DNA from 2 places in the Bacillus sp. A015 genome. Region 1 is predicted to be linked to the other one. Evidence: a T-box and tRNA genes for the amino acid it is inferred to sense, from the RefSeq annotation. Region 1 holds a T-box; the other holds one or more tRNA genes.
What was found. The T-box of region 1 lies ahead of thrS (threonine--tRNA ligase). A T-box ahead of a tRNA ligase gene usually reads a tRNA of that ligase, here a tRNA-Thr.
Positions count from the first base shown of each region.

Region 2: it encodes a tRNA-Thr, which carries the amino acid that the T-box ahead of thrS (threonine--tRNA ligase) is inferred to sense. The anticodon was not compared.

Region 1 is NZ_JBSPZB010000006.1:115,825-121,557, forward strand. It holds gene thrS (threonine--tRNA ligase) at 1-1,483, opposite strand, end outside; T-box leader at 1,529-1,777, opposite strand; gene ytxC (putative sporulation protein YtxC) at 1,821-2,690, opposite strand; gene ACSLGF_RS07630 (TVP38/TMEM64 family protein) at 2,751-3,389, opposite strand; gene dnaI (primosomal protein DnaI) at 3,423-4,352, opposite strand; gene ACSLGF_RS07640 (replication initiation and membrane attachment family protein) at 4,370-5,733, opposite strand, start outside.
Region 2 is NZ_JBSPZB010000012.1:90,476-96,208, reverse strand. It holds gene ACSLGF_RS11945 (MurR/RpiR family transcriptional regulator) at 1-492, opposite strand, end outside; gene murQ (N-acetylmuramic acid 6-phosphate etherase) at 507-1,418, opposite strand; tRNA gene ACSLGF_RS11935 (tRNA-Glu) at 1,639-1,713, shown strand; tRNA gene ACSLGF_RS11930 (tRNA-Val) at 1,720-1,795, shown strand; tRNA gene ACSLGF_RS11925 (tRNA-Thr) at 1,799-1,871, shown strand; tRNA gene ACSLGF_RS11920 (tRNA-Tyr) at 1,900-1,984, shown strand; tRNA gene ACSLGF_RS11915 (tRNA-Gln) at 1,989-2,060, shown strand; gene rocF (arginase) at 2,197-3,108, shown strand; gene sigW (RNA polymerase sigma factor SigW) at 3,292-3,855, shown strand; gene rsiW (anti-sigma-W factor RsiW) at 3,870-4,496, shown strand; gene cdaA (diadenylate cyclase CdaA) at 4,709-5,530, shown strand; gene ACSLGF_RS11890 (CdaR family protein) at 5,523-5,733, shown strand, end outside.

The DNA of each region.
Region 1 (5,733 bases):
GTACAGTGGACAACGTCTCTTCTTTTCCAAGAGCTGTCTTCACTTGTACGTCAAGCTTCGGTCCATAAAATGCCGCTTCGCCTTCTGCTTCATAGTAGTCATGACCAAGCTCGTCCATTGCATCCTTCAGCATCGACTGTGCTTTATTCCACATCGCATCATCGTCGAAATACTTCTCTGTATCCTCTGGATCACGGTAAGATAAGCGGAATGTGTAATCATTTAAGCCGAAATCTTGATACACTTCTTCAATTAAGCGAACTGTACGGATGAACTCGTCTTTGATTTGATCTGGACGCACAAAGATATGTGCATCGTTTAATGTCATGCCGCGAACACGCTGCAGGCCAGATAAGGCGCCTGACATTTCATAGCGGTGCATTGTACCAAGCTCTGCAATACGAATTGGCAATTCACGATAGCTATGCGGTTCATTTTTGTAAATCATCATATGGTGCGGGCAGTTCATAGGACGAAGGACAAGATCTTCGTTATCCATTTCCATGACTGGGAACATATCTTCTTGATAATGCGCCCAGTGGCCTGATGTTTTATACAATTCTACACTCGCAAGAACTGGTGTATACACATGCTCATAACCAAGGCGCACTTCCTTATCGACAATGTAACGCTCAATCACGCGGCGGATCGTTGCCCCTTTTGGCAGCCAGAGCGGAAGACCTTGACCAACCTTTTGAGAGTTCGCAAACAGCTTCAGCTCTTTTCCAAGTTTACGGTGATCACGTTCTTTTGCTTCTTCAAGCAGACGTAAGTGTTCGTTTAAATCTTCTTTGTTGAAGAAAGCTGTCCCGTAAATACGCTGAAGCATTTGATTGTTACTGTCGCCTCTCCAGTATGCACCTGCAAGGCTAAGCAGCTTGAACTCTTTGATTTTCCCTGTAGACGGTAAGTGAATTCCGCGGCATAAGTCAAAGAATTCACCCTGCTCATAAATGGTGACAGCTTCGCCTTCTGGAATCGCCTCTAACAGCTCAAGCTTCAATTCATCACCAATCGCTTCAAAGCGTTTTTTCGCTTCTTCTCTTGATACTTCAATGCGCTCAATCGGCAGATTGCTGTTCATGATTTTTTTCATTTCTTTTTCAATCTTTGGTAAGTCTTCAGGTGTGATGGCAACATCAATGTCCACATCGTAGTAGAACCCATTTTCGATCACAGGACCTACGCCAAACTGGACGTGATGCTCTTTTCCATAAATACGTTTAATCGCCTGCGCCAGTAAATGCGCTGTGCTGTGGCGCATAATATCGAGTGCTTCATCACTTTTATCTGTGATGATCTCGATTGTTCCACTTTCTAATAGCGGCGTACGAAGATCTATTTCTTTGCCGTTCAATTTACCGGCAAGCGCTTTTTTCTTTAGGCCCGGGCTAATTGATGCCGCGATGTCTTCTGTTGTTGCTGTTTTGTCAAACTCCTTGACTGCTCCATCTGGAAATGTAAGTTGAATTTGTTCTGACATCTCTGGTCACTCCTTTTTTTGGCAATATAAAAACCCCGCCCCCTGGAAAGGGACGAGGTTGAATAAACGGAATCGTGGTTCCACCCTTTTTCCCGTATTTGCAGCTTGCTTTTTCATAAGCAAATACGGCTTGTGGTTCGATAACGGGAATTCCCGTCAGCTATTACTAAACAAGTTCACAGCTGATGTTCAAAGGTGGTAAAGCAAATGGTCCTCTGCTAGGAAGCTTTCAGCCGCGGCTTCCCTCTCTTTAAGCGGGTGTTCATTTGTTCATGTCCTTATCAATACGGTCTCTGTATGAAGTTACACCGTATTATAAAACGTTTTTTCGTGAAAATCAAGAAAGCTTTTCACTTTTCTTTTCCAAATGATCATGAACAAATTGAACATTTTGTTCATCAAACGAATGAGGCGGGAACACCTCGACCCTTTCTTGAAAAATATTTTGAATGGTTTGCACCATCGAATGACCTGTGTCATTTGTAAACAGGTCAATCTTTTGCGGTGCAATGGAAACAAGCGGTGCAATCAGCTGCGAATCAATATACATTGGATGCTCTCTTACAAACTGTCTGTCTATGTATTGTTTTTGATCACGCTCAGAAGCGTAGCGAAATTCCCAAATCACCAGGCGGTCCTGATGCACAACATGTACTTTTTCAAGCTTGGGCTTTCTTGCCATCACATAGTCTCGAAGTGATTGAATAAAGTTTTGATATTCTTGTTCCATTTTGTATTCTTCAATGGATACTTCAACATAATTCTTCAGCCTCCTGTCATACTCTGACAGCCTAAATGTCATAAATGAACCAATTGAAAAGATACCTTGCTGTAAAGAGATCGTCTCAAGCTCCTTTTTTAACAGGGCTTCCCTTGATGGGTCCTGATGAATCCCGGGAATATCATCTATATCTCCTTTCATGATGCTATGGGCGATTGAAAGAATTTGGTGCTGCTCTTCGGGATCTTTAAATAAGTATGTGTTTTCAAGGATGCTGCGCATGCGCTCGTTTTCTTTGCATTCCAAAAAAAAGTGAACCAGTAATGGCCGCACGATGTGCTCAAGTGCTTCTTCTGAATCCTTCGCCTCAATGAGAAGCCGGTCTTTCCCTTGTTGAATTGAAATGTGATGCCGACTGTCCAAGTGTTCAGCAAGATGTAAAAAAGCGGCGGTATCATATTCATCTTCAAAGATTATTTCAAGCATGTTTGTCCCCCCTAACGACATCTGTTACATATATATGGGGAGAACATAAAAAATAGACGCCTAAAATAAATCAGGCATCTTTCTTTTTAAAATCAGTGGAACTGAGATAAAGGTCAGATAAATCAAACAAACAATCGCTAAGGCGGCATAATTGCCGCTAACAAAGCTTGACCCGAGGACATTTAACGCAACCGTACCCGGTATTAGGCCTAAAAAGGTCGCTGCAGCAAACGCACGATATTGAGCATGTGAAGCTGCTGCCGCATAGCTGACAAAATCAAAATGAATAGGCGCAATACGCAATAACAAAATATAAAGAAACCCATGCTCCTGAATGCGGGACGTCACTGATTTCAGCTTCCGGCTGCTTGCATTCGTTTCATTCTGCTTTGAACGGAAGGTTGAAGCAAGCCAAAATGAGCCTGTTGCGCCAGCGGTAGCACCGACGAGGGCATAAACGGTCCCAAGGACACTGCCGAATGCCAAACCTGCTGCCAGCGAAAAGACAGTGAGAGGAACAAGAACAAACGGGCGAAAAAGTGATAAGAAAAGAAAAACAAAGGGAGCCAGCATCCCAAATTGAAGTATCCAATTCTTCACATCTTTCGGCGCCAGCTGAAGATGCTGCTTATTCAGCCACCATAGCGTAGCAACGAGAATGCCAATCACGAGAAAAAGCAGCCATTTTCTTTTGTTCATCTCATCAGCTCCTCCTTCATGTGACGTACTTTTTTATAAATGACGGCGATTTTCTCCTTCAAGTACGACTGGCTCTGCTAAATAGAGAATCCGTTCCATTAAACGAGCTGCTTTGACCTCTTCTTTTTCTCCGCGCTGTGAGTACGTAAAGTGATGCTTTAGTTCACTCGGTGAGAAATTAGAAGAGAAGAAAGTTGGCAGCTGTTCGGCCATACGATATTGTAAGATCGTTCCTAGCAGTTCATCTCGTACCCAGCTTGTCATCGACTCTGCCCCAATATCATCAAGCATTAAGATAGGTGTTGATTTGACCATATTCAGCTTCTCTTCCAGTGTATGATCGGCTAAAGAATTTTTTAACTCTCTCACAAATTCAGGCACGTATACAAGGAGAGATGGGTATTCTTTTTCCGCTAGCTGCTGCGCAATCGCTGCTAGAATAAACGTTTTGCCTACCCCAAACTTCCCGTGTAAATACAAGCCTTTCCCTTTACCAGTCTCATCATAGCTTTGCAGGAATTGGCCTACTTTTTGGATGACCTCTTGTCTTCCCGTGACGTTCAGATCAGCGAACGTTGCTTGAAGAACATTCTGCGGAATGTACATGCTTTTCATGAGCTCTTGCTGTTTTTTCTGTCTATCGAGACGCAGCTTTACTGGACAAGGGGAATATTCAATATCAATACTCTGCCCTTTGATCACAAGCTTCGGATGATACCCATCTAAAATGGCATTTACGTTCTCTTCCTCTAAGCAGTAAGAGCAGCCTTTCGATTGCTGCACATATTCAAAGAGCCGATTCAAGCTGCGATTGATCATGTCTTCTTGTATCTCTTCTTGATGCTCCTTTAAAAAGGCTTTTACATCTTCATCAGCTAACACACTTTCTTTAATCTGATTGTATCTCACGCGAAAATCTACTCGTCCTTTTAGCTGTTCAAATGAACGACCGATCGGTTTCATCTCCATCTCACCTCACATTAATGTGCATTGTATTTTTTCATATTTTTAAACTGATCTAACAGTTTTTCTTTTTCTCGTTCAAGATCCTCTGTAGACAGACTGTCCGCTTGTTCTTTTGCCGGCTGTTCTTTCGTTTCAGTTTCTTTCATCCAGTCAGGCAGTTTCTCCTCGCGGACGACTTTTCCTGATCCATATGTGCTTCGCTGCTTTTTCTGCTGCGCCCACTCAGTCATTTGCCTGTTCTCTTCTTTTGCCATTTTCATGGCCGCCTTAACGGTTTTAATTTTCTTTCTCACCCAATGGGCAGCGATTTTTTGCATATACGTTTTGGACAGCTTCATATCTGTTTTCAGCAGTGTATAGTAGATCAGAACGTTCATGACACCTGGCTCTAGCTGCTGCTCGAGCATGATATCTTCGACAATTCTTAAGTCAGCATACGTTGGCTCAATGCCATCTGCCATATCTTTTAGAAGCTCCCTGGGCGAAATATGATCTAGCTTTTCAATCAATTTGGCATCAGGTGTATCTGCCGGCGGCGGCTTTGAGGCATCGTGACGTAAATGTCTTGGCTGTTTTTGATCAATCAGTTTCGGCTGTTCGCCTCTGTATTCAATTTGATACCAGTCTCTTGCTGCTTTTCTTAGCTCTTCTGTTGAGATCATTTGATCCGAACCACAGGCGCCAGCTACAATATTTTGCATTTGCAGCGGGGTGATGCCGTATACAACAGCTAACTTCTTAATCGTCTCTTTCACCTGCTTTGTCAAAGCCTTTCTTGGAATCATCATGTCAGACATGCCCGCTAACAACAGATCAAAATCAAAGGATTCGTCTGAGAGCGGTGCCGGCTGACTAGATCCAACTGTCACATATTCATAGCCATGATCAAGCGATGATGCCTGATTGATTTCTTCTGTCATCTTGCGTTCGCCTGGCTGCAATACGTGAAAGACTTCTTCAAACGAACGTGAAATGTTCTTCGCTTCTGCAGGAACACCTGGATAAGAAAAATAATCACGAAGCTGCATATATTTTGCTTTTTCTACACGATGGTACAAAAGGACATTCAGCATACCGTCTTGGAAAAACTCATCAGGCCTTAGCGGCGGCACGAGCTCATATGTAAACAGTCTGCCCTCTTCCGTTTCCTGTTCATATGTGCGGAGTAATCCGATCGCTTCAAGTTTTAAACGTTCCTCAAAAATCTCATTTAAATTCGTTTGCAGCATGACCATGAGCTGCCGATGAGGTGCGGGCTTTCCCCACATACGATTTTGTTCCAGCTCTCCCCACAGCGTCATGTATAAGCTGAAAGCGGACATGCCAATTAGCGGCTGATATAAAAGAGTGATGAGCTGTCTATCGATGTCACCGAGCA
Region 2 (5,733 bases), on a different contig from region 1:
GTCAGTAAAGGCTGTGGCCGCATAATTGATTCTGAGAAATTTCTGCTGTGCATCAGCTGCGACGATGCCAGATGCACCAACACCGATAAAGTGGATTTGGTTTGCATGTAGCAGCAATTGAACGGCCTTTTCTAAAGCATCTGCATTTAAAATAGAGGCAGTATCCTTAATCGATTGAATCGAGTTTCCTGCTGTTTTTTGAATAATGGAGTGAAGTGGTTCATCTTGTTCGATATCTCGGTAGCCCTGTTTATCGGTATGCATTAAGTCTCCAGCAATCCGCATTTTCAAATCGTGATAGCCATCTAGTCCGAGAGATTTACAAAGGCGAATCACTGCAGAGCTGCTTGCACCGGCAGCCTGACTGATTTCATGCACTGTGCTTTTAATGACTTTGTCAGGATGGGCAAGGATATAGTCTGCAATGATTTTTTCGGATTGGGGGAGCTTTGCTTTCATTGTGTGTAATAGGGTGAGTCCACCTGCTGACATGAGCACTGCCTCCTTTAGGATTGATGACGTAAGATGGCTTTGTCGATATGGCCATTCGTTTTGTTGAGTAAGTCCTGTGCTGTCTTCTTGTCTGTGTTTGTTTGGAGCATGACGATGGCGGTTTTGACTTCTAAATCTGCCGCTTCAAGTGTTTTCACGGCTTGTTCGTAGGAAGCGTTTGTCACATGTTGAATGATGGTGATGGCGCGTTCTTTTAGTTTATGATTGCTTACTTTTACATCAACCATCAGGTTTTCATATACTTTGCCTTGTCTGATCATGACAGAGGTGGAAAGCATATTTAAAATCATTTTATGAGCGGATGCGGCTTTCATTCGTGTTGACCCAGTGATGGCTTCAGGTCCAACGACGACTTCAATGGCGCAGTCTGCCAGCTCGCTAATTTCTGCTTGTTCATTGCAGCTGAGGGCTACTGTTTTTGCTCCAATGGATCTTGCGTAGTTTAAAGCACCGATGATATAGGGCGTCCTACCGCTAGCGGCAATGCCGACGACAGTATCTTTTGACGTGAGGTGGATGTGTACTAAATCCTGTTTGCCGGCTTCTTCACTGTCTTCCACATCTTCGGCAGCATGTGAAAACGCGGAGTCTCCACCTGCCATGATGCCTACAATGACATCAGGTGAGACGCTATAGGTTGGTGGACATTCAACAGCGTCCATCACGCCAATTCTGCCGCTTGTTCCAGCGCCTAAATAAATGAGTCTGCCTCCATTCGAGATGGATTCATAGGCAAAGTCACTTGCTGTTTTCACATGTGGAAGTACACGATTGACCGCTTGAGCGACTTTCATATCTTCTTGATTGATCATTTGGAGCATTGCGAGCGGATCTGCTTGTGAAATTCCCATTGTGTTGGGGTTTCTTGATTCTGTTGTCAAAGAACGCAGTTGAGATGGCTGCATGTGACATACCTCCTTATTTCTTCATTTTCAGTATATTGAGTATGATATGAAGTTTCAATATTATATTTAAATACTGAAATTATATTTTAATCAAAATGTCGTGCTGAAAGGTGGTTAATTGTTAGAAAATAAAAAAAATAAAATTCCCCTTTACAAAAGGGGGACAACCTGTATATAATAACTTTTGTCAGCTTCACGGAAACAGTAAACTTGACAAACTGGCCCGTTGGTCAAGCGGTTAAGACACCGCCCTTTCACGGCGGTAACACGGGTTCGAATCCCGTACGGGTCACCATGATGTGGAGGATTAGCTCAGCTGGGAGAGCATCTGCCTTACAAGCAGAGGGTCGGCGGTTCGAGCCCGTCATCCTCCACCATATGCCGGTGTAGCTCAACTGGTAGAGCAACTGACTTGTAATCAGTAGGTTGGGGGTTCAAGTCCTCTTGCCGGCACTGTTTTTTCTTTATCAATTCCATATGTGGAGGGGTAGCGAAGTGGCTAAACGCGGCGGACTGTAAATCCGCTCCCTCCGGGTTCGGCGGTTCGAATCCGCCCCCCTCCACCATTTTTGGGCTATAGCCAAGCGGTAAGGCAACGGACTTTGACTCCGTCATGCGTTGGTTCGAATCCAGCTAGCCCAGTTAAGACACCTTTTTCAAAAAGGTGTCTTTTTTTATGTTAGCAGAGGGAATGTATAACTATTCAAAATGTTGTCAAGTTGAGTCAGGAGGCATCGAGAAAGTAAAATATAAGCATGAACAGAAAGGGGATGTACATATGGGAGATCAAAAGAAGGTCACGATTGTCGGGGTTCCGATGGACTTGGGTCAAACGAGAAGGGGCGTCGATATGGGACCGAGTGCGATTCGATGTGCTGGCGTAAAAGAAAAATTGGAATCGCTCTCATTTGATGTGGAGGATCTCGGGGATATTCCAGTCGAGCAAAGAGACGATGAGAAAGGTTTATATACAAGTGAAAAATTAAAAAATCTAACGGAGAATGCTGGTGCCAATCAGCTGCTTGCTGAAAAGGTTGACAGTATTGTGCAGTCAGGTTCGTTTCCACTGATTTTAGGCGGTGATCACAGCATTGCGATTGGCACACTTGCCGGTGTAGCTAAGCATTATGAAAACTTGGGTGTCATTTGGTATGATGCGCACGGTGATTTAAATACGGAGGAAACTTCTCCTTCTGGAAATATTCATGGCATGCCGCTTGCTGTCAGTCTTGGCCTTGGGCATGCTGATTTAACGAACATTGGTGGTTATTCTCCTAAATTGAAACCTGAAAATGTCGTATTAATTGGTGCTCGTTCCTTAGATGAAGGAGAGCGGCAGTTGATTAGAGAAAAAGGTATGAAGGTGTATACGATGCATGAAATTGATCGTTTAGGGATGACAAGGGTGATGGAGGAAGCTATTGCGTATTTAAAGGAAAGAACAGATGGTGTCCACCTATCGCTTGATTTAGATGGGCTAGATCCAGCGGAATGCCCTGGTGTAGGAACTCCTGTGGCAGGCGGCATTAGTTATCGTGAGAGTCACCTTGCAATGGAGCTTTTAGAGGAAGCAGGTATTTTAACTTCAGCCGAATTTGTGGAGGTAAATCCAGTATTAGATGAGAAAAATAAAACAGCAGAAGCGGCAGTTGCTTTAATTGGTTCTTTAATGGGTGAAAAGTTATTGTAGAGCGGGACTTGTTCCTGTTTTTTTTATTTTGGGGAAATTTAAGGATATATTAAGGTTTTTACCGGCTGATAAGCGTAACACGCTGTCAAAAATTTGTTACACTATTTTTTAGAGGAGAATGAAACCTTTTGGAAAGAGGTTCGTATACAATAAAGACCGGTGAAGGCAGAGGTTGAATATACTATGGACACAATGATTAAAAAGAGAATTAAGCAAGTGAAAAAAGGCGACCAAAACGCATTTACAGACATCGTAGACCTGTATAAAGACAAAATTTATCAGTTGTGCTACCGTATGCTTGGGAATGCACACGAAGCGGAGGATATTGCGCAGGAGGCGTTTATTCGTGCCTATGTGAATATTGAGAGCTTTGATGTGAATCGTAAGTTTTCCACGTGGCTGTACCGCATTGCAACCAACCTGACCATCGACCGTATTCGCAAAAAAAAGCCGGATTATTATTTAGATGCAGAGGTGGCAGGAACAGAAGGACTGAATATGTATTCTCAAATTGCTGCTGATGGCATTTTGCCAGAGGATGAGGTGGTATCTCTTGAGTTATCGAGTACCATTCAGCAAAAAATTCTAAGATTACCCGATAAATATCGTTCGGTCATCGTATTAAAGTATATTGATGAACTCTCGTTAAAAGAAATTAGTGAGATTCTGAATATACCAGTTGGTACGGTGAAAACGAGAATACACAGGGGTAGAGAGGCTCTCCGGAAACAGTTGAGAGACCTTTGAGTGAGGTGATTTTGATGAGCTGTCAGGATAGAGTCGTCCAGCTTATGCATCAGTATTTAGACCGGGATATCATGCCCGAAGACGAAAAAGAATTAAAGAGCCATCTGCAATCGTGTGAGGAGTGCCGTACTCATTTTCAACAAATTGAGAAATCCATTGCGCTAGTGCAGAGTACATCTCATATAGAAGCACCATCTGATATCACTGCAAAGGTGATGGCAGGTCTTCCAAAGGAGAAAAAGCGTGTGTCGGTTCAAAGATGGATCAAAGCTCACCCGCTGATCGTAGCCGCTGCCCTCTTTCTCATTTTGATGGGAGGCAGTCTGTTTACAAGCTGGAATACCGATCATAATTTCAGTGTGTCAAAGCAGCCGAATCTCGTGGTTGAAAATGATACAGTGACCGTGCCTAAAGGGGAAACCGTCAAAGGTGATGTCACTGTCAAAAATGGCAAGCTGATTGTAGAAGGCAAGGTTGATGGAAATGTCACAGTCGTCAATGGGGAACAGCTGACTGCTTCTGCCGGACAAGTCACTGGTCAAATCAATGAAATTAATGAAGTGTTTGATTGGATCTGGTACAAAATGAAATCCACAGCACAAAACGTGATGCGGGTCATTGGGCCAGAGGAGCAAAAGTAAATCAAACAGCATGGAGCAGTCTCTTAGGGGCTGCTCTTTTTCTATATCATTGCTCAGATTCACGCATACTAGAAAGCCAGCCATATATGGCAACTATTTTCCTTGCTGAAATAAAATGTGGTATAATAGCCTCGCTATGTATTTACACATAGGCTTTTTTTATAAAAAAATGCATCACACGAAGAAACTTGAAAATTCTGGAGGACGAGGAAATGGCTTTAGGGGATATTCCTTTTTTGCAGTACCTCGGTAATGCTGTTGATATACTCGTTGTTTGGTATGTGATATATAAATTAATGATGGTCATCCGCGGAACAAAAGCGGTTCAGCTTTTAAAGGGAATTGTGGTCATTGTTCTCGTCAGGATGGGAAGTGCGTATCTCGGTCTTAACACACTTCAATGGCTGATGGATCAAGCGATTACGTGGGGGTTCCTTGCGATCATTATTATTTTTCAGCCAGAGCTAAGGAGAGCGCTTGAGCAGCTTGGGCGCGGCCGTTTCTTCTCAAGAAGCGGGACACCTGTAGAGGAACAGCAGCAGAAAACGATCGAGGCAATTACAAAAGCAATTAACTATATGGCAAAACGCAGAATAGGAGCGCTGCTGACAATTGAGCGCGATACTGGGATGAATGATTACATAGAGACAGGAATTCCTTTGAATGCAAAGGTGAGTTCTGAGCTGCTGATTAATATTTTCATTCCGAATACACCGCTTCATGACGGTGCTGTCATTATGAAGCGTGATGAGATTGCAGCTGCAGCTTGTTATTTACCGCTGTCAGAAAGTCCTTTTATCTCTAAGGAACTCGGAACGCGCCACCGGGCGGCAGTTGGTATTAGTGAAGTGACAGACAGCTTAACCGTCATCGTCTCTGAGGAGACAGGCGGCATTAGTGTCGCAAGAAATGGTGATCTCCATCGAGAATTGACAGAAGAAGCGCTTGAAGAAATGCTGATTGCTGAATTTAGTAAGAACAGCAAAGATGCTTCCTCGACCAAATGGTATTGGAGGGGCAAGAAAAATGGATAAGATTTTGAATAATCGCTGGGCCGTAAAGTTTCTTGCATTGGTCTTCGCTTTATTGCTGTATGGTGCAGTCAATTCAGCGCAAGCGCCCACGCCGAAAAAAATCGGTGAATCCTTTTTCCCAACATCGACGACAGATGAAGCAACCTTAACTGACATTCCTGTTAAAGCGTATTATGATGACGAGAAGTACGTCGTCACTGGTG